Regions from separate parts of the Rahnella sp. 1L-D-7-B-C2 genome, predicted to be linked through region 2. Evidence: riboswitches for the same ligand, from Rfam matches in the RefSeq annotation. Region 2 holds a riboswitch; each other region holds the start of a gene.

What was found. Region 2 has a riboswitch for thiamine pyrophosphate ahead of thiM (hydroxyethylthiazole kinase). Riboswitches for the same ligand answer to the same signal wherever they lie in the genome.
Region 1: it holds a riboswitch for thiamine pyrophosphate, as region 2 does, so the genes downstream of both, thiB (thiamine ABC transporter substrate binding subunit) here and thiM (hydroxyethylthiazole kinase) in region 2, are expected to answer to the same signal.
Region 3: it holds a riboswitch for thiamine pyrophosphate, as region 2 does, so the genes downstream of both, thiC (phosphomethylpyrimidine synthase ThiC) here and thiM (hydroxyethylthiazole kinase) in region 2, are expected to answer to the same signal.

What each region holds. Positions count from the first base shown of each region.
Region 1 covers NZ_JBXAVQ010000009.1:36,481-46,840, reverse strand. The annotation lists gene rapA (RNA polymerase-associated protein RapA) at 1-1,018, opposite strand, end outside; gene AC0Z7K_RS15460 (DNA polymerase II) at 1,242-3,647, opposite strand; gene AC0Z7K_RS15455 (DedA family protein) at 3,886-4,653, shown strand; gene thiQ (thiamine ABC transporter ATP-binding protein ThiQ) at 4,643-5,350, opposite strand; gene thiP (thiamine/thiamine pyrophosphate ABC transporter permease ThiP) at 5,334-6,944, opposite strand; gene thiB (thiamine ABC transporter substrate binding subunit) at 6,920-7,903, opposite strand; TPP riboswitch at 7,947-8,075, opposite strand; gene sgrR (HTH-type transcriptional regulator SgrR) at 8,116-9,780, opposite strand; gene sgrT (glucose uptake inhibitor SgrT) at 9,883-10,083, shown strand; gene AC0Z7K_RS15425 (MFS transporter) at 10,262-10,360, shown strand, end outside.
Region 2 covers NZ_JBXAVQ010000017.1:3,386-13,745, forward strand. The annotation lists gene btsR (two-component system response regulator BtsR) at 1-467, shown strand, start outside; gene AC0Z7K_RS19985 (carbon starvation CstA family protein) at 596-2,404, shown strand; TPP riboswitch at 2,494-2,595, shown strand; gene thiM (hydroxyethylthiazole kinase) at 2,630-3,439, shown strand; gene thiD (bifunctional hydroxymethylpyrimidine kinase/phosphomethylpyrimidine kinase) at 3,436-4,236, shown strand; gene AC0Z7K_RS20000 (hypothetical protein) at 4,253-5,101, opposite strand; gene AC0Z7K_RS20005 (GntR family transcriptional regulator) at 5,224-5,910, opposite strand; gene AC0Z7K_RS20010 (AraC family transcriptional regulator) at 6,023-6,859, opposite strand; gene AC0Z7K_RS20015 (MFS transporter) at 7,130-8,539, shown strand; gene AC0Z7K_RS20020 (glycoside hydrolase family 127 protein) at 8,566-10,360, shown strand, end outside.
Region 3 covers NZ_JBXAVQ010000031.1:15,994-26,353, reverse strand. The annotation lists gene purH (bifunctional phosphoribosylaminoimidazolecarboxamide formyltransferase/IMP cyclohydrolase) at 1-1,261, shown strand, start outside; gene purD (phosphoribosylamine--glycine ligase) at 1,307-2,596, shown strand; gene AC0Z7K_RS23935 (DUF1481 domain-containing protein) at 2,664-3,317, opposite strand; gene hupA (nucleoid-associated protein HU-alpha) at 3,369-3,641, opposite strand; gene AC0Z7K_RS23925 (YjaG family protein) at 3,832-4,422, opposite strand; gene nfi (deoxyribonuclease V) at 4,493-5,173, opposite strand; gene hemE (uroporphyrinogen decarboxylase) at 5,183-6,247, opposite strand; gene nudC (NAD(+) diphosphatase) at 6,319-7,104, opposite strand; gene rsd (sigma D regulator) at 7,211-7,726, shown strand; TPP riboswitch at 7,798-7,923, shown strand; gene thiC (phosphomethylpyrimidine synthase ThiC) at 8,058-10,019, shown strand; gene thiE (thiamine phosphate synthase) at 10,019-10,360, shown strand, end outside.

The sequences.
Region 1 (10,360 bases), on a different contig from region 2:
CGTAATCGTGGAAACGATCCGGATCGAGTAAACGCAGGCGCGCAAAGTGGCTCTCCTGCCCGAGCTGTTCCGGCGTTGCGGTCAGCAACAGCACGCTTGGTATTTGTTGGGAAAGCTGTTCAATCACCTGATATTCGCGGCTTGGTGCGTCTTCGCTCCAGACCAGATGGTGCGCTTCATCGACCACCAGCATGTCCCATGATGCGTCGGACAGCTGCTCCAGACGAGATTTGTTGCGGCGCACGAAGTCCAGCGAACAGATAACCAGCTGTTCGGTTTCAAACGGGTTGGTCGCTTCGTGAACAGATTCCGCGTAGCGATCGTCATCAAACAGGGAGAAGCGCAGGTTGAAGCGGCGCAGCATCTCGACCAGCCACTGGTGTTGCAGCGTTTCCGGCACCACGATCAGCACGCGTTCGGCGCGGCCTGACAGCAGTTGCTGATGGATTATCATCCCCGCTTCGATGGTTTTACCCAGACCCACTTCATCGGCCAGTAAAACACGCGGCGCATGACGCTGACCGACTTCATAAGCGATGTGTAACTGATGCGGGATCAGGCTGGCGCGCATGCCGCGCAGGCCGCCGAACTCCAGACGAAACTGTTCGCGCTGATATTTGCGGGCACGAAAGCGCAGGGCGAAACGATCCATGCGGTCGATCTGGCCGGCGAAGAGGCGATCCTGCGGCTTGCTGAAGGTCAGTTTGCTGTCGAGCAGCACTTCGCGCATGGCGACGCCGGTTTCTTCGGTATCAAGGCGGGTGCCGATATAGGTCAACAGACCTTTATCTTCAATGACTTCTTCGACTTGCAGCTGCCAGCCTTCGTGGCAGCTGATGGTATCACCGGTATTGAACATCACGCGGGTGATCGGGGAATCATTTCGGGCATACAAACGGTTTTCACCGGTGGCGGGGAAAAGCAAAGTCACCATGCGCACATCTATTGCAACCACGGTGCCTAATCCTAATTCGCTTTCCGTATCGCTTATCCAGCGTTGACCCAATGTAAACGGCATAATCTCTCTCTGTGTTGTGTGTTCCAGATGTGGCAACTGCGACGTCAACTGCGCAATGCTTGCTATGCCTCTGATAACGCGCGGGCAATAGTCTTCTTTCCCCGCAAGAATGCGCGGAGTGTTTCACTGTGTGAGGATGATTCAGAAATGGGAAAGGGCGCTATGGTAATGGAAGGTAAGCGATTCGTCACCTGCGAATCACCGGACCTGCGCCAACTTTTGTTTAAAACAGTCCCATCTGACCTGTAATAAGTGTAGCAAAATCGTCGTGCAGGAAAGGCAAAATGCCGTCAGCGACCGGCTCCAGCTGGCGTTCAATGTAGTGATCATAATCGATAGGAGAAAGGCGGTTCTCCAGCGGTTCCGGCCCGGACGTGGTCATCACATAGCTTATCCAGCCACCGTTCTGGTACTGCTTCGCCCGCCCGTGTAGCGCGTTGTATTCGTCGGCTAACCGCGCCGCGCGAACGTGCGGCGGCACGTTTTTCTCATAGTCGCTGAGCTTACGGCGCAGGCGTTTGCGATAGACCAGTTTATCATCAAACTCACCATTCAGCGTGCTGGCCACGTAGTCACGGACATAATCCTGATAAGGCTGACGATGGAAAATCCGCTGATAGAGTTCCTGCTGAAAGAGCTGCGCGAGCGGTGTCCAGTCTGTGCGCACGGTTTCCAGACCTTTATAGACGATGTGCTCGCCGTCGGCGTCTTTCACCAGCCCGGCGTAGCGTTTTTTACTGCCCGTTTCCGAACCGCGAATGGTCGGCATCAGAAAGCGCTGGTAGTGTGTTTCAAACTCCAGTTCCAGCGCGCTTTCCAGCCCGTATTGCTGCTGTAAATGATCTTTCCACCAGGCGTTTACCCGTTCAACCAGATGACGTCCAATCACGTCTGCCTCTTCCTGACTGTGCGCTTTATTCAGCCAGACGAAGGTGGAATCGGTATCGCCGTAAATCACCTGATGGCCTTCGGCCTCAATCAGTTCGCGGGTCTGACGCATGATATCGTGGCCGCGCAGCGTAATTGACGATGCCAGACGCGGATCAAAGAACCGGCAACCGCTCGACCCGAGCACGCCGTAAAAGGCATTCATGATGATCTTCAGCGCCTGAGACAGCGGTTTATTTTTCTGCTGTTTAGCGGCTTCACGCCCTTGCCAGATCTGACGGACGATCTCCGGCAGGCAATGCTTTTCGCGCGAGAATCGCGCGTTGCGGTAGCCAGGCACCGAGTGTTCATCGTCTGGTTGCGCCAGCCCGGCGACCAGCCCGACCGGGTCGATCAGGAAGGTGCGGATAATCGACGGGTACAGGCTTTTATAATCGAGCACCAGCACCGAGTCGTACAAACCGGGGCGCGAATCCATCACAAATCCGCCGGGACTCATTTCGCCCTCCAGCTCGCCCAGATTGGGCGCGACATAACCGGCGCGGTGCATACGTGGTAAATAAAGATGAGTGAATGCCGCCACCGAACCGCCGCTGCGATCGACCGCCAGACCGGTGACTGAGGCACGTTCCAGCAGGAACGGCATCAGCTCCGTTTTAGCAAAAATACGGGTGACCAGTTCGCAGTCTTTCAGGTTATAACGGGCCAGCGCAGGTTTATCTTCACGAAATCGCTGTTCGATTTCTGCCAGCCGCTGATAAGGGCTGTCGCTGGATTTCCCCTCGCCCAGCAAACTTTGCGACACGAATTCGAGGCTAAATGAATTGAAGTTCCAGAATGCGGACTTCAGGGCTTCGATGCCGTCGATGATCAGCCGTCCGGCGGCGGCGGCAAAAAAGTGCCCTTGTTTGAAACCATGCTCACGCCATTCCAGCTCGCCGCCGTCGCGACCAAACCGCAACGGGATCTTGTAACGCTCCGCGTGTTTTTGCAGTACGCGCAGATCAAACTGCACCACGTTCCAGCCGATGATGGCGTCCGGATCGTACCGTTCCAGCCATTCATTTAGCTTTTGCAGCAGCTGCGGGCGGCTGTCGACGTATTCCAGATGAAAATCGAACTGACTGTCCGGGTCGCCGTTTGGCGGCCCGAGCATATAGACGTGGCGCTGCCCGCAGCCTTCCAGCCCGATGCAGTAGAGCTCGCCGTTACCGCTGGTTTCGATATCCAGCGAACAGAGCTTCATCGGCGGGCGGTAGCCTTCGGCAGGCTTCATTTTTGTATCGAGCAGCAGATTGCCCGGCCCCGTTTTCCCGCTGAACCAGACCGGCGCGGTGATATAACGCTCCATCAGAAAACGTTCCGGCGGGCGGATATCTGCTTCATAAACCTGAACGCCGGCTTCTTTCAGCAGCTTTTCGATACGCATCAGCTGGCGATGCTGCGGGCAATAAAGGCCGAGAACGGGCCGCGAATGGAAATCCTGCATCGGCAATGCGCGCAAGCTGATATTTTTTTCATCGGCCAGAATTCGTTCGGCCTGAGCCTTTTGTTCCGCCGGAATAAACGCCACGGACTCCTGCAACGGCAGGCGAACTTTTTGCGCCCCCTCGTCCGTCGCCAGCCACAATTCCACCTCGGTACCACGCTGTGTGTCGCGCCAGTGGCGGGTTAGCACAAAACCCTGACGCGGTGCGGCATCAGCGGGGGCAGAAGAGGAACGTGCGGTTGGGGAGTTAATAAGCGCCTCGAAACGACAGGGATAAACAGAAGATCACTAAAAACAGAGTATGGTTATTTATACAGTCTTTGTCCATGACTTAGGGCTCAGCCAAATACGCATACAATTACGCGGTTGACTGTAAAAGTTCATGCGCTGACAATTCAGCCGCTTAATGTTTTGACTACAATGAGAATGCAAAAAACTCACATTTGTCTCATTTATCTGCGCAATTCGCGTAACTGAATACTGGGAATTTATGGAAGCCTATCTACAACATCTGGTCGCTCAGTCGGTGGGCTTTGCTTTAATTATCGTCGCTGTCGTGGCATTTTTCGAATCGCTGGCGTTGGTCGGGCTGATCCTGCCCGGCACGGTGATGATGGCCACGCTCGGAACGCTGATCGGCAGCGGTCAGGTCGGCCTGTACGAAGCCTGGCTGGCGGCCGGACTCGGCTGTTTCCTCGGCGACTGGGCATCTTATTTTATCGGACGTGGATTCAAAGAACCGCTGCACCGCTGGCGTTTCCTTCAGCGCTATCAGTCCTTACTGGATAAAACCGGTTACGCCCTCGATCGCCACAGTTTTGCCACGGTGATTTTAGGGCGCTTTATCGGCCCGACGCGCCCGCTGGTGCCGCTGGTCGCCGGTATGCTTAATCTGCCGCCGTATAAGTTTGCGCCGCCGAATATTGTCGGCTGTATCACCTGGCCGCCGGTGTATTTCCTGCCGGGGATCCTGGCGGGTGTCGCCATCGACATCCCCGCCAGCCATAACAGCGGCGTATTCAAATGGATGCTGTTTATCAGTGTGATGCTGATCTGGCTCACTGCCTGGCTGGCGTGGCGCTGGTTCCGCGCCGGTAAGGGCTCGCCGGACATGATGACCAAATGGTTGCCGCTGACGCGATTAAAAGTGGTGTGCGTGCTGAGCGTGGTGGCGACGGTGGTCAGCATTGTGATGCTCAGCAAGCAGCCGATGATGCCGGTTTACGGCCATCTGTTGTGGAAAGTGATCACCCGCTGATCGGGCTGATGCCTAACACTTTGGCTTCCGGCGCACTGCCGTCCACCAGCGCCTGTGTCGGCCCGTCGTAGAAAATTCTGCCATCGACCACCAGCAGCGTGCGCGGAGCAATCCGCGCCGCGTCATCCAAATTATGCGACACCATCAGCAGCGTCAGATTACGCTGCCCGCAGACCTTATCCAGTAAGTTCAGCATTTCACTGCGCAGCGCCGGATCGAGCGCCGAGAAAGGTTCGTCGAGCAGCAAAATTGGCTGGCTGCGCAACAGACAGCGCGCCAGCGCCACCCGCTGTCGCTGACCGCCGGAAAGCTGCGAAGGCAGACGATCCAGACAATCGCTCAGCCCGACCTGTCGGGCAATCTCCTCCAAATCCCGCTTTTGCTGCGCGCTGAGTTTTAGCCCCGGATGTAACCCCAGCCCCATGTTCTGACGCACGGTCAAATGCGAGAACAGATTGTTCTCCTGAAACAGCATCGACACCGGACGTCTGGCCGGCGGTGTCACGCTGTGATCGTCGCCGTTGAGCAAGATCTGTCCGCTCACTGGCGCGAGAAAACCGGCAACCAGGCTCAGCATGGTACTTTTCCCCGCACCGCTCGGGCCGAGGATTGCCACGCGTTCGCCCGAGCCGATGCGTAAATCAAAGCGCATCGGCAGATGCTCGTACAGATAAGTCAGTTTATTCAGCGTCAGCATGGCGGCCCGGCAGTTTCTCGATCAGGGTAAATAACAGGAAGCACAGCAGCAGTAATAACAGTGCGGTTACCGCGCCGTCCTGACTGCGGTAGGAACCGATCTGCTGATACAAATAAAACGGCAGCGTGCGAAAATTCTCGTTGCCGAACAACGCGATCACGCCGAAATCCCCCAGTGACAGCACGCAGGCAAACGCCAGCGCCTGGGAAATAGGGCGTTTCAGCGCACCCAGTTCCACCCGGCGCAGCCGCTGCCAGCCGTGCATATTCAGCGAAAGGCACAGCGGGTTGTAGCGTTCGGCCACGTCGCGCATCGGGTTATCCAGCACTTTTAACGCATAAGGCACCGCCATCAGCGCATTGGTGAGGATCACCAGCGGCCAGGGCGATTGCGGTAAACCGGTCGTATCGCCGAGCAGCAGGAAAAATCCGGTCGCCAGCACGATGCCCGGCATCGCGAGGATCAGCATACCGCTGAGATCCATCGCCTGTGCCCAGCCGTTAAGCTTGCGCAAACGCAGTTCGCGGCTGCTCCACAGCAACATCATGGTCAGCAGTACACAAAGCAATCCGCTGCCCAGTGCAATCCGCACTGACGTCCACAACGCCTGCCAGAGCGCGGCCTGTTGCAGAACGCTGACGGCGGCGCGATTCACACCGTCAAAAATGACTGCCAGCAGCGGCGGCAGGATCAGCAGCAGGGCAAGGCCGATCAGCACGCCGTCGGCGAGGCGGCGCGGCAGGGAATCATCAGGATTACGCCAGCGCTGAGCGTGCGTTTGTCCGACCGGCAGCGCCTGACTGAGTTTCTGGCTCAGCAACACCAGCGCCAGACAGCAGAACAGCTGGATCAGCGCCAGCGTGGCGGCACGTCCTAAATCGTAGTCATAACTGAGCGCCTGATAAATAGCCAGTTCAATAGTGGTCGCCTGCGGCCCTCCGCCGAGAGACAGCACGGTGGCGAAGCTGGCAAAGCACAGCATGAAGATCAGCGCCGCGGCAGGGAAAATCTGGCGGCGCAGGGCGGGCCATTCGACAAAGCGGAACTGCTGCCACGCGTTCATTCCCAGTTGCGCCGCGAGCTGGCGTTGTTCGACGGCGATATTCTCCAGCGCCTGCAACAACAGGCGGGTGGCGAGCGGCAGATTGAAGAAAATATGCGCCAGCAAAATGCCCTGTAAGCCGTAGGGCGAAAAATGATAATCCACACCGAGCCAGCCGCACAGCTGCGCCAGCCAGCCTTGTCTGCCGTAGACGCTGAGAATACCAAACACGGCCACCAGCACTGGCAGCACCAGCGTCATGGCACATAAACGAAGTAGTAACTGACGGCCGGGAAAACGACGGCGGAACAGCGCCCGCGCCAGAAAAATCGCGGGCAGCACCGAGCAGAGCGCCGAAAGCAGCGCCTGCCAGAAGGTAAAACGGATCACATGCCAGAGATAGGGATCCTGCCAGAGCGAGGCGCCACTCATCTGCGGCGCATGACGCCACAGAGAGCCAAGTGCCAGCGCAGCCACCAGCAACATCGCCAGCGAGGCCACCGCGCCTGGCCACAGCCAGCGCGGGATCAACGGCTGACGGCGTTCTGCCATGCCTGGATCCATTCTGTGCGGTGAGTAGCGACATCCTGCGCGCTGTATTGCAGGGATTTCGCCGGCACCTTCAGTTGATTAAAGGCGTCAGGCAGCGGTGTGGCGATCACCGGATACATCCAGTTACCGGTCGGGATCACTTTCTGGAAATCGTCGGTAGTGACGAATTTCATAAACTGTTCAGCCAGCTTCGGTTGCTTGCTGTTTGCCAGCTGGCCCGCCACTTCCACCTGCATGTAATGACCTTCGGTGAAATTGGCCGCCGCGTAGTTATCCTTCTTTTCTTCGACAATGTGATAGGCCGGAGAGGTGGTGTAACTCAGTACCAGATCGCTTTCACCCTTGAGGAATAAGCCGTAGGCCTCGCTCCAGCCTTTAGTGACGGTGACGGTTTTCTTCGCCAGCTTCTGCCATTCTTGCGGCGCTTTATCGCCATAGACTTTTTGCATCCACAGCATCAGGCCCAGACCCGGCGTGCTGGTGCGCGGATCTTCGTAGATCACTTTCCAGTTCTGATCGCTGTTGATCAGCTCATCAAGACTTTTCGGCGGATTTTTTAGTTTGTTTTTGTCGTAGACGAATGCGAAATAGCCGTAGTCGTAAGGCACAAATGTGCTGTTATCCCAGCCGCCGGGCACGGTCAGTTTGGCATCGGTTTTCGGTGCCTGGGCGAAAAGCCCCGTTTGCTCTGCGGCCTGTAGCAGATTGTTATCCAGACCGAGCACCACGTCCGCTTTGCTATTTTTGCCTTCCATCCGCAGACGGTTGAGCAACGACACACCGTCTTCCAGCGCGACGTATTTCAGTTCGCAGCCGCATTGGGCTTCAAAGGCTTTTTTGATAGCAGGGCCGGGGCCCCAGTCGGCAGAAAATGAGTCGTAGGTATAAACCGTCAGGACCGGTTTGGCCGCGAAGGCTGGGGCAGACAGTAACAGCAGGCAGGGCAGTAATTTTTTCAACTTTGCGCTCCAAAAAAATAAAGGGGCAAAGGATTTTGAGTGAGCGAGGCACAGTCTCAAATCCCTCCGCCGGTATCAACCGGATCAGGTTCGACGGGTGTAAATCTCAGCCAAACTTGCTCACGGCGTTTACATCGCTGCTTTAACAAGTTGGGCACCCCGTTGAGAACGGATGTCATTCTAGAGATTAACGCGGCAATGCGATAGTCCGATTAACTGTCAGGGGGCGCAAACCAGGCGGATTTAAAGTCGAACCAGCCAAGGGTGTTCATGCGCACGCCGCGCATACTGCGTTGCCCTTGCAGAACTAACCAGTGATGGAACAGCGGATGAATGTGATGGCTGCCGACCTGTTTCTGGCTCCATTCGGCCATGGAGAATTTGCCCGCGTGCCATAACGCGGCGTCCTCGCTCATGTCATTGCTAAAACAGTACGCGGCTAACGGCAGCTCGAAGAATGTCGCGAACAGAGAGAATTCCAGCGGCAGGGTGAAGTTGGCGCTGCCGAGCCACACATCGCTTTTCACCTCGCCGCGATGCCAGACGGCGTAATCCACAATCTGAATAATCAGTTCGATACCTTCCGCCGCCAGCAGCGGACGCAGTGCGTTGCAGATCGCGTGATGCTCCGAATGCTCGCTGTAAAACGTCAGCGTAATGTGTGTCAGACCCTGGGGTTTTATCGGGCGCGCCTGCGAATCTTTATGATGCCAGCGTGGCAACAGGCCGTAGGCCGGCGACCAGTAGCGCTGGTAAATCGGTTCTGCGGCGTTAAGTAATGCAATCGGGCTGAGCAGTTCGCAGAGCCATTCGCGGATGTCATCCTGCTGGCCGACCGGCGAACGCTGATCGAACAGCAAGAAATAGCAGCCTTCCTCCAGACGGCTTTCCAGCTCGCTTTTACCGGATTCATCTGCCTGTAACTGCACGCCGGAATGGACCAGATCTTCAGTCAGCTCCGGGAGTACCCAGATATTCACTTCATCTATCAGCGCGCGGAAACCGAAATACTCGTCAAACGCGCGGATACGCAGCTGCGTTTTCTGATTGCGCACCACAGCGTAAGGGCCGGTGCCGACCGGATGGCGGGCAAAGTTGGGCAGAGACTGCCATTCTTGCGGCAGGATCATGGCGTGAACATTGCCAAACAGCCATGGCAGCCAGCGGTCGGGAGTCAGCAGATAGATATCGATCACATTGGGTGTGGGCGAGGAAACTGACGCGAGATTGCTAAATAACCGGTGATTCTGTTGCAGGCGGATAAATGTGGCGATGATATCCGCCATCTCCAGTTCACGGCCATGATGGAAATGGATCGCCGGACGCAGATAAAACCGCCAGTGGAGCGGTGTGATTTCCTGCCAGTGGTGGGCCAGATCGGCTTCTACTTCCCCTTTTTCCTCATTTATGCGCGTCAGACCGCTGAAGATTTGCCGGGCGATGTGTGTTTCAGAACGGCGCAACATGGTGCCGGGCAACAGGTTAAACAGCGGACGATAATACAGCACGCGTAGAATGTGTTTGCCCTGACGGAAACTGCGGCCTAACTGTGACAGCAGCATCTGGCGCACCTGCGTTTTATCCCCCACCAGTTGCACCAGTTGTTCTATTTTATCTTGCTCGAGAAGCTCTTCGGCGCGCTGCTGCTGGAGCGCCAGCCCGGTATACAGAAAGGTCAGTCTGGAGCGTTTGCCGCGTCCGGCTTCGGCATTCCACGTCAGCCAGCCCAGTTCCTGCATGGCGCTAAGCAACGAACGCATGTGCCGCCGTGAGCAGCTCAGGATCCCGGACAGCGCCTGCAAGGTCGTTTCGGTTTCTTCGCCGTGACAGAACTGCCACAACCGGATGAACTGCTGTTGTAAGCGCGGTGAGGTCATAAAAGAGGAACTCCATGGGCGATCTTCATCAATTTATCTTTCCTCATATTACTCCGATACTGTTTCTCAACGAAAGCCTGTTGTGAACACCCGGAGGTCATCATGAAATGCACTTTGAATGCCCGTTTTTATCAGCGTTATTTCTCCGCTATCAGCAGCGCTGCCATTCAACGCAATGCGGCAAAAAATCATGCTGACTGGCTATCCTGGGTGCCGGTGGATTACCGGATGGATATTCTTTCGAGGCTGACCCAGTGGGATATGGAGTCGCTGAGTGAGGAGCAATATCGTCAGCGGATCTGACCTTCTGCCCGCAGGCACGACCAAATTCGATTTTCTGAGTAATGGTGTAATTTCACCAGCCAGTGGGGTAACTCACTGGTTTTTTTATATCCATTTTTCAGAACCGCTCGAAACCCCTTAAAACTTAGCTACACTGGGGGTCTTGTTTGTAAGACATTCATTTCTCAGGGACGACGTCATGCCGAAACCTCGTATTAATGCCATTTATGTCACCTTTCTGGTGGTGTCCTTACTGTGTGGTATCGCAGGCGCGTTACAGGCGCCGACGCTCAGCCTG
Region 2 (10,360 bases):
AATATGCCTTGCAGGCGTTCGAAGAGAACGTGTTTGATTATCTGCTAAAGCCGGTACAGGCATCGCGGCTGGACAAAACCCTCTGCCGTCTGCGCAAGCATCTGCCGGAACAAAATATTACTGCGCTGATGGCCGGCGAACCGGATCTGGCGCTGATCCCCTGCTGCGGCCAGAATCGCATTTATCTGCTTGCCTTCGATGAGGTGATTTTTGTCAGCTCGCGGGTCAGCGGAGTCTTCGTAAACCGCGCCGACGGCAGTGAATGTTTTACGGAACTGACGCTGCGCACCCTGGAAAATCGGACGCAGCTGCTGCGTTGCCACCGGCAGTTTTTAATCAACATAAGCCATCTGCGGGAAATCCGTTTTGACGACAGCGGGCTGGCGGAGCTGGTGATGAAAAACGAGGTGCGCGTACCGGTCAGCCGCCGTTATCTGAAATCCTTGAAATCTCAACTCGGGCTTTGAACCAGCCGTTCATCCCTGCGTTTTTGCCGCTTAAATCGCTATACCGCCGCTGACCTAAACAGCGGACGCGCTTTCTACAGAGCTTTGCTACGTTGCACCTGATTATTCCTTATCCGGAGAACAATAAGATGCAACACGCACTGACTTTTGTCATCGCGACTCTGTGTATCCTGACTATCTGCTACCGGTTTTACGGCGTGTTTTTTGTCCGTAAAGTGCTGAAAGCCGATGATGCTCAGGTCACGCCGTCGCATTTACTGGAAGACGGGAAAGACTATGTCCCGACGAAAAAATGGGTGAACTTTGGCAGCCACTTTGCGGCAATTGCGGCGGCGGGGCCTCTGGTCGGCCCTGTGCTGGCGGCGCAGTACGGTTATCTGCCCGGTATGTTATGGCTGCTGATCGGTTGCGTGGTCGGCGGCGCGGTACACGACACCGTGGTGTTGTTCGCCTCGATGAAACACCGGGGTAAATCCCTGTCGGAAGTGGCTAAGCGCGAACTCGGGCCGGTAGCCGGCTGGTGTACCGGGCTGGCGATGTTATTTATCATCACCATTACCATGGCTGGTTTGTCGATGGTGGTGGTACATGCCCTTGAGCGTAACCCGTGGGGCACGTTTGCCGTCTTTATGACTATCCCGGTGGCGATTTGCGTCGGCCTGTGGGAGCGTCTGACCGGTAGCATGAAAGCCGCTTCGTGGGTGGGTATTATTGCGATTATGGCCTGCGTGGTGATCGGGCCGTACATACAGGCCTCGGCGTTTGGCGAATGGCTCAGCCTGCGCGCCTCGACCGTCAGTCTGGTTTTACCTGTCTACGCCTTCTTCGCCACCGCTCTGCCGGTATGGATGTTACTGACGCCGCGCGGTTATCTCTCCAGCTTCATGAAAATCGGCGTGTTCGGTGCGCTGATCGTCGGCGTGGTGTTCATCAACCCGGAAATTCAGTTCCCGGCGATCACGCAGTTTATCCACGGTGGCGGCCCGGTGCTGGCCGGTCCGGTCTGGCCGTTTATCTCGATCACTATCGCCTGTGGCGCGATATCAGGTTTTCACGCATTTATCGGTTCCGGCACCACGCCTAAGCAGATAGACAAATGGAGTGATATTTTGCCGGTCGGTTTTGGGGCGATGTTAGCGGAATGTGTGGTCGGCGTGATGGCTCTGATTGCTGCCACCGCGTTGCATCCGGCGGATTATTTTGCCATTAACTCCGCGCCGGAAGTGTTTGCCGGTCTGGGCATGCAGGTGGTGAATCTGCCGGCGCTTAGCCAGGAAATCGGTCTAGATCTTAGCGGGCGCACCGGCGGTGCCGTGACGCTGGCGGTCGGCATGGCCGATATCTTTACGCGCATTCCGTGGTTCAGCCATTTGTCCTCTTACTTCTTCCAGTTCGTGGTGATGTTCGAGGCGGTATTCATCCTGACGGCGGTCGATTCGGGCACCCGCGTGGCACGCTATTTGTTGCAGGATTTCTTCGGTGACCTGTGGGCACCGCTGAAACGTACCGACTGGTGGCCGGGCGCGGTGGCGTGCAGCATCGTCGCCTGCCTGCTCTGGGGATATCTGCTGAACTCCGGCGATATCAATTCGGTCTGGGCGCTGTTTGGCGTCTCCAACCAGCTGATGGCTTCAATCGGTCTGATGATCGGCGCGACCATTATTCTGCGTCTGGCGGATAAGCGCCGCTACATGCTGACCTGCCTGATACCGCTGGCGTATCTGTACGTCACTGTGAACTACGCAGCGTACTGGATGGTGGCTCACGTCTATTTCAATCCACTGGCCAAAGGCTTCAATCTGTTCAACGGCACAATTTCCATCATTATGGTCGCGCTCGGCGCAGTAATTATGGTGGCATCAGTCCTGCGCTGGATAAAACTGTGGCAGGCGCGCAGTGAAGGCGGCGTACTGGAGGATGTGGCGGCGACGGTGTAAATCACGGTTATCTCATCAGCCCTGTCAATGGACGGGGCTTTTTGGTATCAAATGCTGATTGATCTTCCCGCCGTCCGCACCAATAATGCTCCCTTGACTCGGGGTGCCGCTCTTGCAAAAGAAAGGCTGAGATTTTACCCGTATTACCTGATCTGGATTATGCCAGCGTAGGGAAGTCAGGTATCTCTCCCGATGCCGCCTTCCTGAAAGCCGGTTGGGAGACTTATGAACGTCCGACCTTCCGTATTTCCCGGTGCGATTGCCGCCGGTTCTTTGCAACAACTCCGCCATTCATCACCGCTGGTCCACTGCCTGACCAACGACGTGGTGCAATCTTTTACTGCCAATGTTTTGCTAGCGCTGGGAGCGTCTCCGGCGATGGTGGTTGATCCTGCCGAAGCGGCGCAGTTTAGCGCCATTGCTGATGCCTTACTGGTCAACGTCGGTACGCTGACGCATTCTCACGCCGAGGCGATGCTGGCGGCTATTGAGGCGGCGAATCAGGCCGGAAAACCCTGGGTGCTGGATCCGGTGGCCGTGGGCGGCCTGCGCTGGCGAACTGAATTCTGTCTCGACATCATCAAACTCCAACCCGCCGCCATTCGCGGTAACGCCTCGGAAATTCGCGCGCTCAGCGGTCTGAGTGCGTCCGGTCGTGGTGTCGACAGCGGTGACAACTCTCTTTCTGCCTTGCCCGCCGCGCAGCAACTGGCGCGTGAAACCGGTGCGATTGTCGCGGTCACCGGTGAGACAGATTATGTGACCGACGGCGATCGCTGTTGGGCCGTCGCGGGCGGCCATCCGATGATGACCCGCGTGGTCGGCACCGGCTGTGCGCTGTCGGCGGTGGTGGCTGCTTTCATTACCTTACCGGGCGACCGGCTGGATAACGTCGCAGCAGCTTGTCGCGTCATGTCCTGTGCCGGAGAACGCGCCTGCGCAACGGTGAAAGGGCCGGGCAGCTTCACGCCAGAGTTACTCGATAATTTGTACCTGATTAACGGGGAATGGTTAAACGGTGAGGCGCAGCCATGAAACGGATTAATGCGCTGACCATTGCAGGCACCGATCCGAGCGGCGGTGCCGGGATCCAGGCCGATCTCAAAACGTTCTCGGCGCTCGGGGCCTACGGCACCAGCGTGATCACCGCGCTGGTGGCGCAAAACACCTGCGGCGTTCAGTCGGTTTATAATATCGAACCCGAATTTGTGGCGGCACAGCTGGATTCAGTGCTCAGCGACGTCCGCATCGACAGCGCGAAAATCGGTATGCTGGCAAACAGTCAGATTGTGGAAGCGGTCGCGGAACGGCTCCGGCACTATCAGCCGCCGTTTGTGGTGCTCGATACCGTTATGCTGGCGAAAAGTGGCGATCCGTTATTATTGCCGGAGGCGGTGGATGCAGTGCGCCGGTTGCTGATCCCGCAGGTCTCGATCATCACGCCAAACCTGCCTGAAGCCGCAGCGTTACTCGAATGTCCGATAGCGACCAGCGAAGCGGAAATGCGTGAGCAGGGTGAAACCTTGCTGGCGATGGGGTGTGGCGCGGTGTTGATGAAGGGCGGTCATCTGAGCGATGAAGAAAGTCCTGACTGGCTGTTTGTGGCCGGTTCCCGTGAGCGTTTTACCGCGCCGCGTGTCAATACCCGCCATACCCACGGCACCGGCTGTACATTGTCTGCGGCGTTGGCAGCACTGCGCCCGCGTCACAACAACTGGGCGGATACGGTGCGCGAAGCCAAAGCGTATTTGCAACAGGCGCTGATGCAGGCCGACTCTCTTGAAGTCGGGCACGGCATCGGCCCGGTGCATCATTTTCACCGGTGGTGGTAGGGCGGTTTGAAATCCATCAGGCGCGGCGTTGAGCTTCTCCCAGCGCCTGCTCAGCCTGAGGAAACATCGCCAGCGCCCGTTGTAAGTGCAGGGCGTCGAACGGATTCAGCGGATAGAATTTTTCGTCTTTGCGCGGGCGCAGCATCACGCGGATTTTATTGGCTGACATCCTTTCATAAAGATAGCTGGCGATGTCCTGATTCTCTTCATCCTTCCAGGACAGCACCAGTGCAGCATGCTCACCGCTGCGACGGCCAATAAACTGCTCGTTCAGCCACAGACCTTCCAGATCGCCATCATGTTGCAATTTTTTGCCGCTAAACCACGGCGAATCTGCCAGCATCCACAGCGCCTGCGGTGTGATTTCTTCATGCAGCTGTCGCCACATAGGACGGTTATTGTCCATCTGCCAGCAGGCCATCCCAAGATAATCATTCAGCTCGCGCCAGTCATTTTCCAGCCGCTCTTTCAGCTCGGGGTCCTGCACGTGCATAAACTGCTGCAGACCGCTGGCCTGTTCGCCCAGCTTGTTATAGGCGACCACCGTCATGGTACGAGGCGTGCGGCGAAAAGTGACCCAAAGCAGGATTTTTGGGATACGAAAAGTAATGGCCTGAATGGTCAGCTTGTAACGATTACCGCGAGACATTACCAGGCCGTTCGCGGTACCGCGTTTGTCCTGATAATTGCGCACCAGCACCACGCTGTTCTGACCCATCCATCCGGTAAGGTAATGTTCTTTCTCGCTTTCCGCCACGTCGAGATCGCGGGCAATCTGGCTGATTTTTTCTTCATCCAGCTGGGCGAGGGACAGTGACTCTTCAGCACTGTAAAAGCTTTTCTTCAGGGGGGCAGTAGCAGGCATAAAAATTTCCACGGTATCGATGTGGTTTACAGCTTACCTCAAGTTGTCATACAAATTTTGGGGTTAACCCGCAAAATTAACCTAAAACGGTCTGACAGCAGATTTATTGGGAATAATGCCTTTTACTCCGCATCAAACCAGTCGCTGTTTTGCTCGGCTATCGGGGTAATGGTAGATATCATTTCCTGCAAATGAATGCGGATGGCATTTTCAGCGGCGTCCGGATCATGCGCTTTAAGAGCGTCGAAAATGGCGTAGTGCTGCGCGATAAGATTTTCCGGCGGGGAGACTTTGCTCAGTGTCAGGAAACGTACGCGATCCATCGTCGCTTTGATATGTTCGACGGTTTCCCAGGCCAGGCGGCAATCGATAATTTGCGCGATCGTGCGGTGAAAATCATCGTCGAGCAACAAAAATTCCTGTGTTTGCTGGCTTTTTGCCGCAAGCCGCTGACGCTCAAGATTGTGTTCCAGCAGCGCCAGATCTTTATCCGTGGCAACCATAGCAGCACGACGAACGACGGCGGTTTCTACGGCTTCACGAATGAAACGGCCATCGGCGACGCGCTTGGATGAAATCTTCATCACATATGTACCGCGCTGCGGTAAGACCTGAACCAGCCCGGCTTCGGCCAGTTTGATAAAGGCTTCGCGAACCGGCTGGCGCGATACGTTAAAGCGTGTGGAAATTTCTTTCTCCGACAGGAACGCTCCCGGCGCAATGGCACAGGTGACGATGTCCTGACGCAAGGTGCGGTAAATCTGCTGATTCACCGGCACATTACTGAGAAATTCAAAGGCGTCTGTCATGGGCAAAAGTTGTCTTCAAAGTCGGGAGTTCACAATACTACCATGAGTTTTCTCAGGGTTTTGAGATTGTTAGCGCAAGGTTGTGACAGAAATTTGGGATATATCATAGAAACTAATCCGAATTGATATGCTCACGGCAGTAAAGTTTTTTATAGGCTGCCGGGGTAATGCCCAGCAGTTTGCGAAACACCCGACGAAAATACGCTGCGTCGTTAAAACCGGTCAGCCGCGCGACATCAGCGACGTTCCCGGTATTGGCCAGCAGCAGTTTCTCGGCGGCGGCGACGCGGTGTTTATGCAGCGCATCTGTCAGGGTCATCTGGAACGTCAGACGAAACACGCGTCCGAGATAATCGGCATTACAATGCAGCCTTTCCGCCAGCTCAGAAGCCCCCAGCGGCAGATGAAACTGGGTAGTGATGAGTTGCCGCGCCTTGTAGGCCAGCGCGACGCCGGGCCCGCCGGGTTCCACATTTTCCGGCCAGGCGCGCGCAACTTCCTGCAACAGCAAAATCAGATACAACTCCAGCGAATTGCCACCTCTTTCCTGCTCATATAAAAATAGTCTGAATAGCGTTAAGAGTGTTTCACGATCCCTGACTTTACAATGCTGTGGAATATTCAGCTGTAAAGAGGGATTATTTTGCCGAGAATCTATTAACGTGCGATTGCTCTCAATATCGAAGTGTAACCAGTAAAATTTTAATTCAGGATCAAACGTCGTTAACCCTTTATGTTCCCTGCCGGGAAATAACAGTAAACTTTCCCCTTCACGCAGATCAAAACGCGTATTCTTTTCCTGCAATGACAGGCTGCCGCGTACGACATACATCAATTCATACGAGTTAAGTCTGCGTGTCGGATGTGTGCCAATTCCTCGCGAGATAAAGAGTCCGCCGTTCTGCACATTAACCGGATAATTCACAGGAAAAGAGAGTACATCAGTCATTTAGCCGTCTTGCCAGCAGCGAATAAAGCGTGACAATAGCACAGCGCGCAGCGGGTACCAGTCCTGCCGGAAGACGTTTTGATCTGCCTCACATATTCTATGCATGAGTCGGAATTGTCCCGTTTAACTACTTTATCCTCCTCTTGTTGGCATCTTTTTCCCGTGCCAGATTAAATACGCACCCTATAAAAAAGGCTGATATTACACCCGGCCTGATATCCCTGCATTCCTGACGGCTTATTGATACCCATATAAAAGCGAGGAAATATAATGCCAACAGATTCTATTAATACCGGTTCAATACCGGGAGAGAAAGCAGAGAAAATAATTTCTGCGAACGCCAAACTTTCTGTCAGTGAGAAAATAGGTTATGGATTAGGGGATGCCGGTGGCACGATCATTACCTGCCTGATCACCAGTTTCCTGACCTTCTTCTATACCGATGTATTCGGCCTGACGCCGGCGATTGTCGGTACATTATTTATTTCCCTGCGCGTTATCGATGCGATTTCCGATCCGCTGATGGGTATCCTGGCCGACCGTACGCAAAGCCGTTGGGGCCGTTTTCGCCCGTGGCAACTGTGGATCGCGCTGCCGATTGGCGTGGTTGGTTTTCTGACGTTTACCGTGCCAGGTTTAAGCGGTGATGCCAAAATTGCCTATGCCTTCTTTACGTATTTTTTGCTCTCGGTGTCTTACACCGCGATCAATGTGCCGTATTGCGCGCTGATAAACACCATGACCACCGATCATCGTGAGGTCATTTCCTGCCAGTCATGGCGCTTTGTTCTATGCGGCGTGGCGGGCTTTATGGTATCCGTCGGGCTGCCGTGGCTGGTGCAGATTTTCGGCAAAGGCGATGCGGTGCTCGGCTATCAGCAAGGCGTCGGCTTGCTGTGTGCCATCGCCGTAGTGATGTTCCTCTGGTGCTTCTTTACCGTACGCGAACGTCTGCCGCTGGCGTTGCTCGGCCAGTTCAGCATTCGTGAACATATACGCGGAATGCTGAAAAACGATCAGCTGCTGCTGGTATTGCTGATGTCCTTTCTGCTGATCAATGTGTTCAATCTGCGCGGCGGCGGCTATATGTATTTCATCACTTACGTGCTCAAAGGCGGAGCCGGATACGCCTCCATGTTCTTCGGCATGGTGACGCTGGCGTCGATTCTGGGGGCGGTCATCGTCAATCAGCTGACCAAATTTATCGACAGCGTCCGTCTCTATTTGCTCACCAATCTGGTGCTGGCGGTATTTTCTCTGCTGCTGTGGTTTGTGCCGGTGGGAGAGCAATTCCAGACGCTGTGGCTGTGTGTCATCTTTGTGCATTGCGTGATCCTCGGATTTACGCTGCCGTTGCACTTTTCCATCATGGCGTTCGCAGACGACTACGGGCACTGGAAAAATGGTATCCGTTCCTCGGGCATGAACTTCGCCTTCAATCTGTTCTTCATCAAGCTGGCCTGGGCGTCAAGTGCAGGGATCATCAGCCTGGTATTCATTTGGGTTTCTTATCAGGCGGGTGCTGAACACCAGACCCCGGCGTCGCTCGGCGGCATCACGTTGCTTGAAACACTGCTGCCTGCGGCAATGCATCTCCTGCTGGCGGGAACGCTGATGTTCTGCAAGCTCGATAACACACTGCTAACGCGGATGTCGCACGATCTGGCGGCAAAAATTTAACGACGGTCATTATTTAAGGAGGTTGTATGTCATTTTCTCCGGTTGAATCTTTAGAAGTCCCTTTGCAAAAAGTGAATATTTCCGATGCGTTCTGGCTGGAATATCAGCGTCTGGTGAGGGATGTGGTGGTGCCTTATCAATGGAAAGCACTGAACGACGACGTGGCAGACGCCGAGCCGAGCCATGCGATTGAGAATTTCAGAATTGCTGCCGGGCAGAGCGAGGGGGAGTTCTATGGCATGGTATTTCAGGACAGCGATGTCGCTAAATGGCTGGAGGCGGTCGGGTATTTGCTGGCTAAAACGCCGGATGCTGAACTGGAAAAAACGGCTGATGCGGTCATTGAGCTGGTCGGCGCGGTGCAGCAACCTGATGGTTATCTCAATACCTATTTCACTGTCAAAGAACCGCAGCAACGTTGGACGAATCTGGCAGAGTGCCACGAGCTTTACTGCGCCGGACATTTGATCGAAGCCGGCGTGGCTTACGCTCAGGCCACCGGAAAAGCCCGTTTGCTGGAGATCGTTTGCAAGCTGGCGGACCATATCGCGCAGGTATTTGGCCCAGGCCAACAGCAGTTGCACGGTTATCCCGGTCATCCGCAAATCGAACTGGCGCTGATGCGTTTATATGAAGCGACCGGCGAAGCCCGTTATCTGGAACTGACGCGTTACTTCGTCGAACAGCGTGGTGCAGAGCCGCATTTCTACGATAGTGAATATGAAAAACGCGGTAAAACGTCACACTGGAATACATACGGTCCGGCGTGGATGGTGAAAGACAAAGCCTACAGCCAGGCGCATTTGCCGATAGCGTTGCAGACCACGGCTATCGGCCACGCGGTGCGATTTGTGTATCTGTACGCCGGCGTCGCGCATCTGGCAAGGCTGAGTCAGGATCAGGAAAAACGTGAAGTCTGCCAGCGGCTGTGGGAAAACATGACTCAGCGGCAGATGTACATTACCGGTTCGATTGGCTCGCAAAGCAGTGGCGAAGCGTTTTCATCAGATTACGATTTACCCAATGACACCGCTTATACCGAAACCTGTGCCTCAATTGGCCTGATGATGTTTGCCAACCGCATGTTGCAACTCGAGGCCGACAGCCGTTACAGCGACGTCATGGAGCGCGCGCTTTACAACACCGTCCTGGCCGGTATGGCGCTCGACGGAAAACATTTCTTCTACGTTAATCCGCTGGAAGTGCATCCGAAAAGTATCCCGTTCAACCATATTTACGATCACGTTAAAACGGTGCGTCAGCGCTGGTTTGGTTGTGCCTGTTGTCCGCCGAATATCGCACGTCTGCTGGCGTCACTCGGCCATTATATTTACACCCAACGGCCTGACGGCGTGGACATCAATCTTTATATCGGCAGCGATGTGGAAGCGACGGTAGGGGGCAAACCGCTGCGTCTCAAACAGTCCGGCGGCTATCCGTGGACCGAACAGGTGCTGATTGACGTCAGCACCGATGAGAAGCTTGAGGCCACGCTGGCGCTGCGTTTACCAGACTGGTGTGCCAGCCCGCAGGTGATGCTGAACGGCAAGCCGCTGGAGCTGGCCGGTCTGACCCGGCGCGGATATTTGCGTCTTACGCAGCAATGGCAGCAGGGCGATCGCATTGAAATGACATTACCGATGCCGGTGATGCGTGTGAAGGGGAATGCGTTGCTGCGCCATGTTGCCGGAAAAGTGGCAATCCAGCGCGGTCCGCTGGTTTATTGCCTCGAACAGGCGGATAACGGCAGCGAACTGCACAACGTCCGGTTGCCATACGATGCGCAGTTCCGGTTGATCGCCGGAAGCGGACTTTTCGCCG
Region 3 (10,360 bases), on a different contig from region 2:
AACCGTCGCACGCACCGACTGTTCGCTGGAAGATGCCGTAGAAAACATTGATATTGGCGGGCCGACCATGGTTCGCTCTGCCGCGAAGAACCACAAAGATGTGGCGATTGTCGTTAAGAGCAGCGACTACGCAGCTGTGATTGAAGAGATGGATGCCAACAACAGCTCGCTGACGCTGGAGACCCGTTTCAATCTGGCCATTAAAGCCTTCGAGCATACCGCTTCTTACGACGGCATGATTGCCAACTACTTCGGCACCATGGTTCCGGCTTACCACGGCGATACCGAAACGGCCTCCGGACAGTTCCCCCGCACGCTGAATCTGAGCTATATAAAGAAACAAGATATGCGTTATGGTGAAAATAGCCATCAGAATGCAGCCTTCTATATAGAAGAGAACGTCAGCGAGGCATCTGTCGCGACATCGACTCAACTTCAGGGCAAAGCGCTTTCCTATAACAATATCGCCGATACTGATGCTGCGCTGGAATGCGTGAAAGAATTTGCGGAGCCTGCGTGTGTGATCGTCAAACACGCTAACCCTTGCGGTGTGGCCATCGGCGACAGCATCCTGGCCGCTTACGAGCGCGCTTATCAGACTGACCCAACGTCTGCTTTCGGCGGCATCATCGCTTTCAACCGTGAACTTGATGCTGACACCGCCAAAGCGATCATCAGCCGTCAGTTTGTCGAGGTGATCATCGCCCCTTCCGTCAGCGAAGAAGCGCTGGCTCTGACCGCAGCCAAACAAAACGTCCGCGTACTGACCTGTGGTCAGTGGCAAGGTCGGCAAGCAGCATTGGACTTCAAACGCGTCAACGGCGGCCTGCTGGTTCAGGATCGCGATTTAGGCATGGTGGATGCCAATGAGCTGCGCGTCGTCTCTGAGCGCCAGCCGACGGAGCTGGAACTCACAGATGCCCTGTTCTGCTGGAAAGTGGCAAAATTCGTTAAATCTAATGCCATTGTTTACGCGCGCGACAAAATGACCATCGGCATTGGCGCAGGCCAGATGAGCCGCGTTTACTCTGCCAAAATTGCGGGGATCAAAGCGGCGGATGAGGGTCTGGAAGTCGCAGGTTCCGTTATGGCTTCTGACGCCTTCTTCCCGTTCCGTGATGGTATTGATGCCGCCGCTGCGGTAGGCATCACCTGTGTTATCCAGCCGGGTGGTTCAATCCGTGATGATGAAGTGATTAAAGCCGCCAACGAACACGGCATTGCAATGCTCTTCACCGATATGCGTCACTTCCGTCATTAATTTCTTTCAGCGGGTGCGATGCGCCCGCTCATCCGGAGTCTTCGAATGAATATTTTAATTATCGGTAACGGCGGGCGGGAACATGCGCTGGCGTGGAAGGCATCGCAGTCACCTCTGGCTGATAAAGTCTTTGTCGCGCCGGGCAACGCCGGTACCGCGCTGGAACCTTTGCTGGAAAACGTCGATATCGCCGCCACTGACGTTGCCGGGTTGCTGGCTTTTGCCAAAAGTAACGACATCGGTCTGACGATTGTCGGCCCTGAAGCGCCGCTAGTGATTGGCGTGGTTGATGCTTTCCGCGCCGCTGGCCTGAAAATCTTTGGCCCTACGCAGGAAGCCGCCCAGCTGGAAGGTTCTAAAGCCTTCACCAAAGATTTCCTCGCCCGTCACAACATTCCAAGTGCTGATTACCAGAACTTCACCGATATCGAACCTGCGCTGGCGTATCTGCGCAGCAAAGGCGCGCCGATTGTCATCAAGGCTGACGGTCTGGCGGCAGGTAAAGGCGTGATCGTGGCGATGACGCTGAAAGAAGCAGAAGACGCCGTTCACGATATGCTGGCAGGCAATGCCTTCGGCGACGCCGGTCACCGCATCGTGATTGAAGAATTCCTCGATGGCGAAGAAGCCAGTTTCATCGTGATGGTAGACGGCACGAACGTGCTGCCTATGGCGACCAGTCAGGATCACAAGCGCGTTGGGGATGGCGATAGCGGCCCGAACACCGGCGGTATGGGCGCTTATTCTCCGGCGCCAGTGGTGACTGATGAAATTCACCAGCGCGTGATGGATCAGGTTATCTGGCCCACCGTGCGCGGAATGGCGGCTGAAAACAACACTTACACCGGCTTCCTGTATGCAGGTCTGATGATCTCCGCTGATGGCCAGCCGAAAGTGATCGAATTCAACTGCCGCTTCGGCGATCCGGAAACTCAGCCGATCATGTTGCGCATGCGCTCGGATCTGGTGGATCTTTGTCTGGCGGGCGCTGAAGGTCGTCTGGGTGATAAGACCTCAGAATGGGATCCGCGTCCTTCGCTGGGCGTTGTGCTGGCGGCCGGGGGTTATCCGGGCGACTATCAGAACGGTGAAGTCATTCATGGCTTACCGCTCGAAGAAGTACCGGATGGTAAAGTGTTCCACGCGGGCACCCGTTTGCAGGACGAACTTGTCGTCACCAGCGGAGGGCGCGTGCTGTGTGTGACCGCGCTGGGTAAAACCGTAGAAGCCGCTCAGCTGCGTGCTTACGATTTAGCGAAAGATATCCGTTGGGAAGGCAGTTTCTGCCGCAAAGACATTGGTTACCGCGCCATTGACCGCGAGCGCAACCAGTAAATCTGGCTTACCGGCTGACGATCAAAAAAGGCACGCTTCGGCGTGCCTTTTCTTTTGCGGCGGGAAATCAGAGATCGGACTCTTTGGGTTCCCAGCTGCAGAAATCTTCATTGGCGACTAACAGTAATTCGTTGCCTTCCGGCGCGGTCAGCCAGGCTAAACCAAGGTGATCATTACTGCGGCTGGCCCGTTTTGCCAGCCAGACCTGCGAACGCACCGTAAGATTTGGCGTTACCTGCTCGCCCGCGCAGGTGGTAATCACACCCTGCCGCCAGCGAGCCTGAATCAGCCGGACATTACCTGCCTGCAGTACGCTGCTGACATCGAGGATTTTGGCCGCTTCATATTTATAGCGTTCGATGTCATCTGAGGATAATTTTTCCCGTCGTTCAGGAAGCTGCCGCTGCATAAAGCTGACATTACCGCCCTCATCGAAACGCAGCATTACGCCCAAATCAGTTTTGGTTGCATGGGTTTCTTTGACAAGGTGGACTTGCCCATCCTGAAATTCGTATCGGGTAATCACCGTATCGCCACCAAAATAGGGGCTGTAGACGTTGAGAATGGTTTGAGGTTGGTTTTGCGCATTGTTTTCGCGCCATAAGCGGTTGATGCCCTGATCGGCAACATAACCACTGGCGAAGAACTGCGGGGTGGTGTTTTTTGAACTGCAACCCACCAGACCAAGCACCAGTAAACCTGCTACCAGTCTGGGGGTGATAAACTGAAGGGGCTTAAAGGCCCCTCCGCTTATTCTTTTCACTGCAAGCAATTACTTAACAGCGTCTTTCAGAGCTTTACCAGAAACGAACGCAGGCACGTTGGCAGCTGCGATTTTGATTTCTTTACCAGTCTGCGGGTTACGACCAGTACGCTCGTTACGATGATTTACCTTGAAAGTCCCGAAACCAACTAATTGTACAGCATCACCTTCTTTCAGAGACTCGGTAATAGCAGACAGAGTAGATTCAAGAGCAACTTTGGCCTGTGCTTTGGAAAGATCAGCTTTGTCCGCAATTACATCAATCAGTTGAGTCTTGTTCATAAGTTATCCTTTACAGTGTGTTTATCGTTTGCAAAGCATCGAGTGCGACGGATATGCCGATTGACAGCACCCTCCTGCATACACGCACCGATAGCCACTTTTTTTACGCACCCCAAATGTAGACCAGACAGGGTGCGGATGTGAAGCCTTAAGGCACGACAAATCAGGCGTTAAATCACGTTTTCTTGCCTTATTGCGCTAAATTTATGCCAATGTTACTGACAGCGGCTTCACGCAGGTCAGAACGTAACCCTTTTATTAATTCCAGGTCCCGCTCCTCACAGTCAGCCAACAGGCGAAAAATCTCCCATTGGATGTCCCATTCCTCTTCGACAGCTGGGATCACTTTCAGCTCTTCATCGGTCATTTCTTTACCGGCCTGAGTCATCTCCAGCATTGCGACGGTACGAATCGATGTTTCGCTTACCGCAACGGCGTGAGAGAGAGTTTCGCCGCTCAGACGCGAATGGATCAATTCGCCTAATGCGATACAGGCATCAATGGCCGGGTAAACCCCATAGAGGTCGTAATCATCTGAAGAAGGCACCGCCTCCTCCAGCTTTTCGAGCTGTGAGTCAAAATTGACCTTGGCGTCTTTTACCACCAGCGTTTCCCAGATGAGATCCAGGATGCGGCGGTAAACCTGCGGCTCGCCAAACCCGGTTTCCAGACAGAAGGCCTGGTAGTTGGGGTACATGCGTTCACACAAGCTCGCCATAAACGTCACGTGTTGCCAGCTTTCCAGCTTTTCGAGACGTAAATGAATTGGATTACGTAACATGAGTTGATCTCGTTAACTTTTCTGCGCGGGAGTTTACCTGAAATAAATCAATATCCCTATTCCTTGATTCCTAAAGATCATCACTCAACCGTTGCCAGCGTTGAAACGCTGCCCGATTGGATGCGACGGCATCCGCCCAACGCGTTGGCTCCGGCAAACGATATTGCCGCATACAATGTTCGACCCAATACAGCGCCGATTCCATGCTGATGCGATTGCCTGGCGAGATGAACAATGGATTACAGCGTAGCTTACTGCGCCACACCCAGCCAATCTGTTCATCACCCTCGTACAACGCCTGCTGGCTGTACAGCGCCTCATTGAGAGGCAAAAACTGGCCGCATAAACGGCTTTTAGCCACACCGATGGTCGGCACGTCGATCATCAGACCAAAATGGCTGGCGACGCCAAGACGGCGTGGGTGTGCAATCCCCTGCCCGTCGACCAGCACTAAATCAGGGCTCGACGTGAGTTGCTGCCAGGCCTGCAACAACGCGGGAAGTTCGCGAAAGGAGAGGAAACCGGGAATATAGGGCATCACGGTAGGCACGCGGGCAATCTGATATTCCACCAGCTCAAGCGAGGGATAGCGCAGTACCGCCACCGCGGCGCGCGTGACATCGCCGCCCTGCTCAAAGCCAACGTCCACGCCGGCAATCAACGTCGGAGTGGTGAAATCAGGCGGATCCTGCAGTGTTATGCGATCAGCCAGGATCCGCTGCTCTTCACGTAACGCGCGCGTGTCGATCATCTTTCAGTCTTACTCGTGATACTGGCGCGACAGGCTGTGCACCGCTTCCACGAAGGCACCGGCGTTTTCTGGCGGCACATCCTGATGGATGCCGTGACCGAGATTAAACACATGCCCGTTACCTTTCCCGAAGCCTGCCAAAATGGTTTCTACTTCCTGCTCAATGCGCACCGGAGAGGCGTACAGCATGGAGGGATCCATGTTGCCCTGAATCGCCACTTTATCGCCCACGCGACGACGCGCATCAGCAATGTCCGTCGTCCAGTCAAGACCGAGTGCATCACAACCGGTCGCAGCCATCGCTTCCAGCCACTGTCCGCCACCTTTGGTGAAGAGCGTAACCGGCACGCGGCGCCCTTCATTTTCACGGATCAGGCCATCGACGATTTTATGCATGTAGTTCAGGGAGAATTCGCGGTAATCGCGTGGCGTCAGCACGCCGCCCCAGGTGTCAAAAATCATCACGGACTGCGCGCCTGCTTTAATTTGGGCGTTGAGATACAAAATCACGCTGTCGGCGACTTTATCCAGCAACAGATGCATGGTCGCCGGTTCGGCATACATCATCTTTTTGATTTTGGTGAACGCTTTACTGCTGCCGCCTTCGACCATATACGTTGCCAGCGTCCACGGGCTCCCGGAGAAACCGATAAGCGGCACTTCACCTTTAAGATTTTTACGGATGGTGCGAACCGCATTCATCACGTAACCCAGTTCCATTTCCGGATCCGGGATTGGCAATTTTTCTACGTCAGCGCGATTGGTTAGCGGAGAGGAAAAACGAGGGCCTTCACCGGCTTCGAAATACAACCCCAGCCCCATCGCATCCGGAATGGTCAGGATGTCAGAGAACAAAATCGCGGCATCCAGCGGATAGCGACGCAGCGGCTGCAGCGTCACTTCGCAGGCCAGTTCGGCATTCTTGCACAGCGACATAAAATCACCGGCCACGGCGCGGGTTTCTTTGTATTCCGGCAAATAGCGGCCAGCCTGACGCATCATCCATACCGGTGTGATATCCACGGGCTGACGTAACAGGGCGCGCAGGTAGCGGTCGTTTTTCAACTCATTCATTCTGTTTCTTTCCTTCAATATTCGGGCGGCACGGCAATAATCTGACGGTATTCTATCACGCAACACTTGCGCTACACGTCGTCTTCATCGCTCGCCGCGCGGCAGAGCGCCACAGTGTCTTCGATAAGCCTGCGCGCAATGGTGCCCGGCGGCGGTAACATGGGCAGTGCGTCATAACGATACCAGCCCGCGTTCAGCAGCTCTTTAGGATCATGACGAATATCGCCGCTGTCATAATCAGCCATAAAGGCCATCATCAGGGAATTTGGAAAAGGCCACGGCTGCGAACTGACGTAGCGCACGTTTTTCACTCGCACGTTGCTCTCTTCCATCACTTCGCGTGCCACAGTTTCCTCGAGCGTTTCGCCTACTTCGACAAAACCGGCCAGCACGGTGTGAATACCGTTGCGGTGACGGACATGCTGCGCCAGCAAAATTTCGTCGCCACGGCGGATAGCGACAATAATGCACGGCGCAATCTGCGGATAATAACGTTCACGGCAGTGCCCGCAGAGCGCGGCCCATTCAGTTTTGCTGACCTGCATTTCATGGCCGCAGTAACCGCAAAACTTGTGAGAACGATAAAATTCAGCCAGTTGCACACCGCGTCCGACCAGCTGGAATAATCCGCGATCCTTATCGAGTAACTGACGCGCCGAGACCATATGGTTGTGCATCGCCTGACGCACCAGCCAGACCGGTGCGCCCTGCCACTCGCCAATCTGGCGCGCGGTTTTACCGGTCAGAGAGAATTGCGTCGCGCTGCCAAACGGCAGTTCACCCTCAGGCAGCCACAGCTTGCCTTCGTGGCTGATAACCCACCAGCCGTTATGTTGCTCTGTGATCTGTAATTCCATAATTGTTGTTGCATAACCTCGTTGAGACTGACAATCTGAGACAGATATTTACATATTAGTAACCCTTCCAAAACGGATTACTTTTTTACCGCTCACGGAGTCAACCATGCTAAATCGTCTGGAAAGACTGACCCAACGCGTTGGTGGCAGTAATGAGTTAGTCGACCAATGGCTGCACGCCCGCAAAGAATTGCTGGTTTCATACTGCACACTGGTCGGCCTGAAACCCAATAAAGAAAAACATACTCCGCTGAATGAAAAAGCGTTGGATAACTTTTGCCACAACCTGGTGGACTACCTCTCTGCCGGCCATTTCCATCTTTATCAACGCATCATCGATGAAGTCGCGAGCGCAGGCAGCTCAGTCAGATCTCAGGCGTCCAAAATATATCCCGCTCTGGAGCTCAATACTGAAGCTATCATGGCTTTCCATGACAGTTACACAGAAAATGATATTGATGATGACAATGCGTTTGCCTTCCATTATGCATTATCCGATATCGGTGAAGCGTTGGATGCGCGTTTTCAGCTGGAAGATCAATTGATTATTCTGGCCTTTGATCCTGTTAATGGCGCGCCATTACCGCCCGCCAATGATGATCATCTCGCCAGACCGGCGTAACCGGTCTCAGGAACAAACCCTGCACAGGGTGTAGTTTTAGTTGTAGTTTTCAAAACGGCCTCCTATATTGAGGCTTCTTGTCGGAGTGCCTAGCGCATAATTTCCTCACGAAATTACGCCAGGCTGAGACCGTTAATTCGGGATCCGCGGAACCTGATCGGGTTAGTACCCGCGAAGGGAACAAGAGTAATGTTATGCGTTTAGCGCGATTTGGCCTCAGCCTGAAAACGGCCGCCTGCGCTAAACCGCCCATTTTTACTCCTGCCGTAAACCTCCAGACAAGCAATTTTCCATCACGTTTTTTCTATTCGTAGAACACGAGGAATTTGCTATGTCGAGTACCCAAAAATCCGTTACCTCTGAAAAGAAACCCACCAACCGCCGCGAACAGCGCGCACAGGCTCAGTCATTTATCGACAGTCTGCAGGGAGAAGCATTTCCCAACTCCCGCCGAATCTATCTGCAAGGCGGTCGCGCAGATATCCGCGTTCCCATGCGTGAAATCCAGCTCAGTCCGACACTGGTCGGCGGCGGTAAAGACGCTCCGCAATATGAAGATAACGAAGCGATTCCGGTGTATGAAACGGCCGGACCTTACGGTGACCCTGAAGCCTCCATTGACGTCCATGCCGGTCTGGCAAAATGCCGCGCCAGCTGGATAGCTGAACGGGCAGACACCGAAGAACTTCCGCAGGTCAGCTCCGGTTTTACCCAACAACGTCTGGCCGACGAAGGCTTAGATCATTTGCGCTTCGAACTTCTGCCGCGTCCGCGTAAAGCGAAAGCGGGAAAAAACGTCACGCAGCTGCACTACGCGCGCCAGGGGATAATTACGCCAGAAATGGAATTCATCGCCATCCGCGAAAATATGGGACGCGAACGGATCCGGGGGGAAGTATTGCGCCAGCAACATCCGGGGGAAAGTTTCGGTGCGCATCTGCCCGCCAATATCACGGCTGAATTCGTGCGTCAGGAAGTCGCCGCCGGTCGCGCCATTATCCCGGCCAATATCAACCATCCGGAATCGGAGCCAATGATTATCGGGCGAAACTTCCTGGTGAAAGTGAACGCCAATATCGGCAATTCAGCGGTGACGTCGTCCATCGAAGAAGAAGTTGAGAAGCTGGTCTGGTCAACGCGCTGGGGGGCGGACACGGTGATGGATCTCTCAACCGGCCGCTATATCCACGAAACCCGCGAATGGATCCTGCGTAACAGCCCGGTACCCATTGGTACGGTGCCAATCTATCAGGCACTGGAAAAAGTAAACGGCGTCGCTGAAGATCTTAACTGGGAAATGTTCCGCGATACGCTGCTGGAACAGGCCGAACAGGGTGTCGATTACTTCACTATTCACGCCGGTGTGTTGCTGCGCTATGTGCCGATGACCGCCAAACGTCTGACCGGTATTGTCTCGCGCGGCGGATCGATCATGGCCAAATGGTGTCTTTCGCATCATCGTGAAAGTTTCCTCTACGAGAATTTCCGCGAGATTTGTGAAATCTGCGCCGCTTACGACGTTTCACTCTCGCTGGGTGACGGCCTGCGTCCGGGGTCGATTCAGGACGCGAACGACGAAGCACAGTTTGCAGAGCTGCACACGCTGGGCGAACTGACCAAAATCGCGTGGGAATATGATGTGCAGGTGATGATCGAAGGGCCGGGGCATGTGCCGATGCAGATGATCCGCCGTAACATGACCGAAGAACTGGAGCATTGCCACGAAGCGCCGTTTTATACGCTGGGGCCGCTGACCACCGATATCGCACCAGGCTATGACCATTTCACTTCAGGCATCGGTGCCGCCATGATCGGCTGGTTCGGCTGCGCTATGCTGTGTTACGTCACACCGAAAGAGCACCTCGGCCTGCCGAACAAGGAAGACGTCAAACAGGGGCTGATCACCTATAAAATTGCAGCACACGCGGCGGATTTGGCCAAAGGACATCCGGGCGCACAAATCCGCGATAACGCTATGTCGAAAGCACGTTTCGAATTCCGCTGGGAAGACCAGTTCAATCTGGCACTCGATCCCGCCACCGCCCGCGCTTATCACGATGAAACCCTGCCGCAGGAATCCGGCAAAGTCGCGCACTTCTGTTCAATGTGTGGGCCAAAATTCTGCTCGATGAAAATCACTCAGGAAGTCCGCGATTATGCCGCCGCGCTGGAGGCGAAAGCCCAACCGGTTGAAATCGTAGAATCCGGCATGGCTCAGATGTCTGCCGAATTCCGTTCGCGGGGCAGCGAGCTTTATCATCCGGCAGATTTGAGCACGGAGGTGGGAAAATGATGACGTCAGCGCAAAAATTCCCGGCAGTCCCCTTCCATCTCGGTTTATATCCGGTCGTCGATACTGTGGAATGGATTGCCCTTCTGCTGGAGGCGGGCGTTAAAACGCTGCAACTGCGCGTAAAAGATTTACCTGATGCTGAGGTCGAACCCGCCATTATTGAAGCTATTGCGCTAGGGCGACGCTTTCAGGCGCGGTTGTTCATCAATGATTACTGGCGTCTGGCGGTAAAGCATCAGGCTTACGGTGTGCATCTGGGTCAGGAAGATCTGGACACCGCCGACCTTAATGCAATTTATCAGGCGGGTTTACGGCTGGGTGTTTCGACGCATGACGATGCC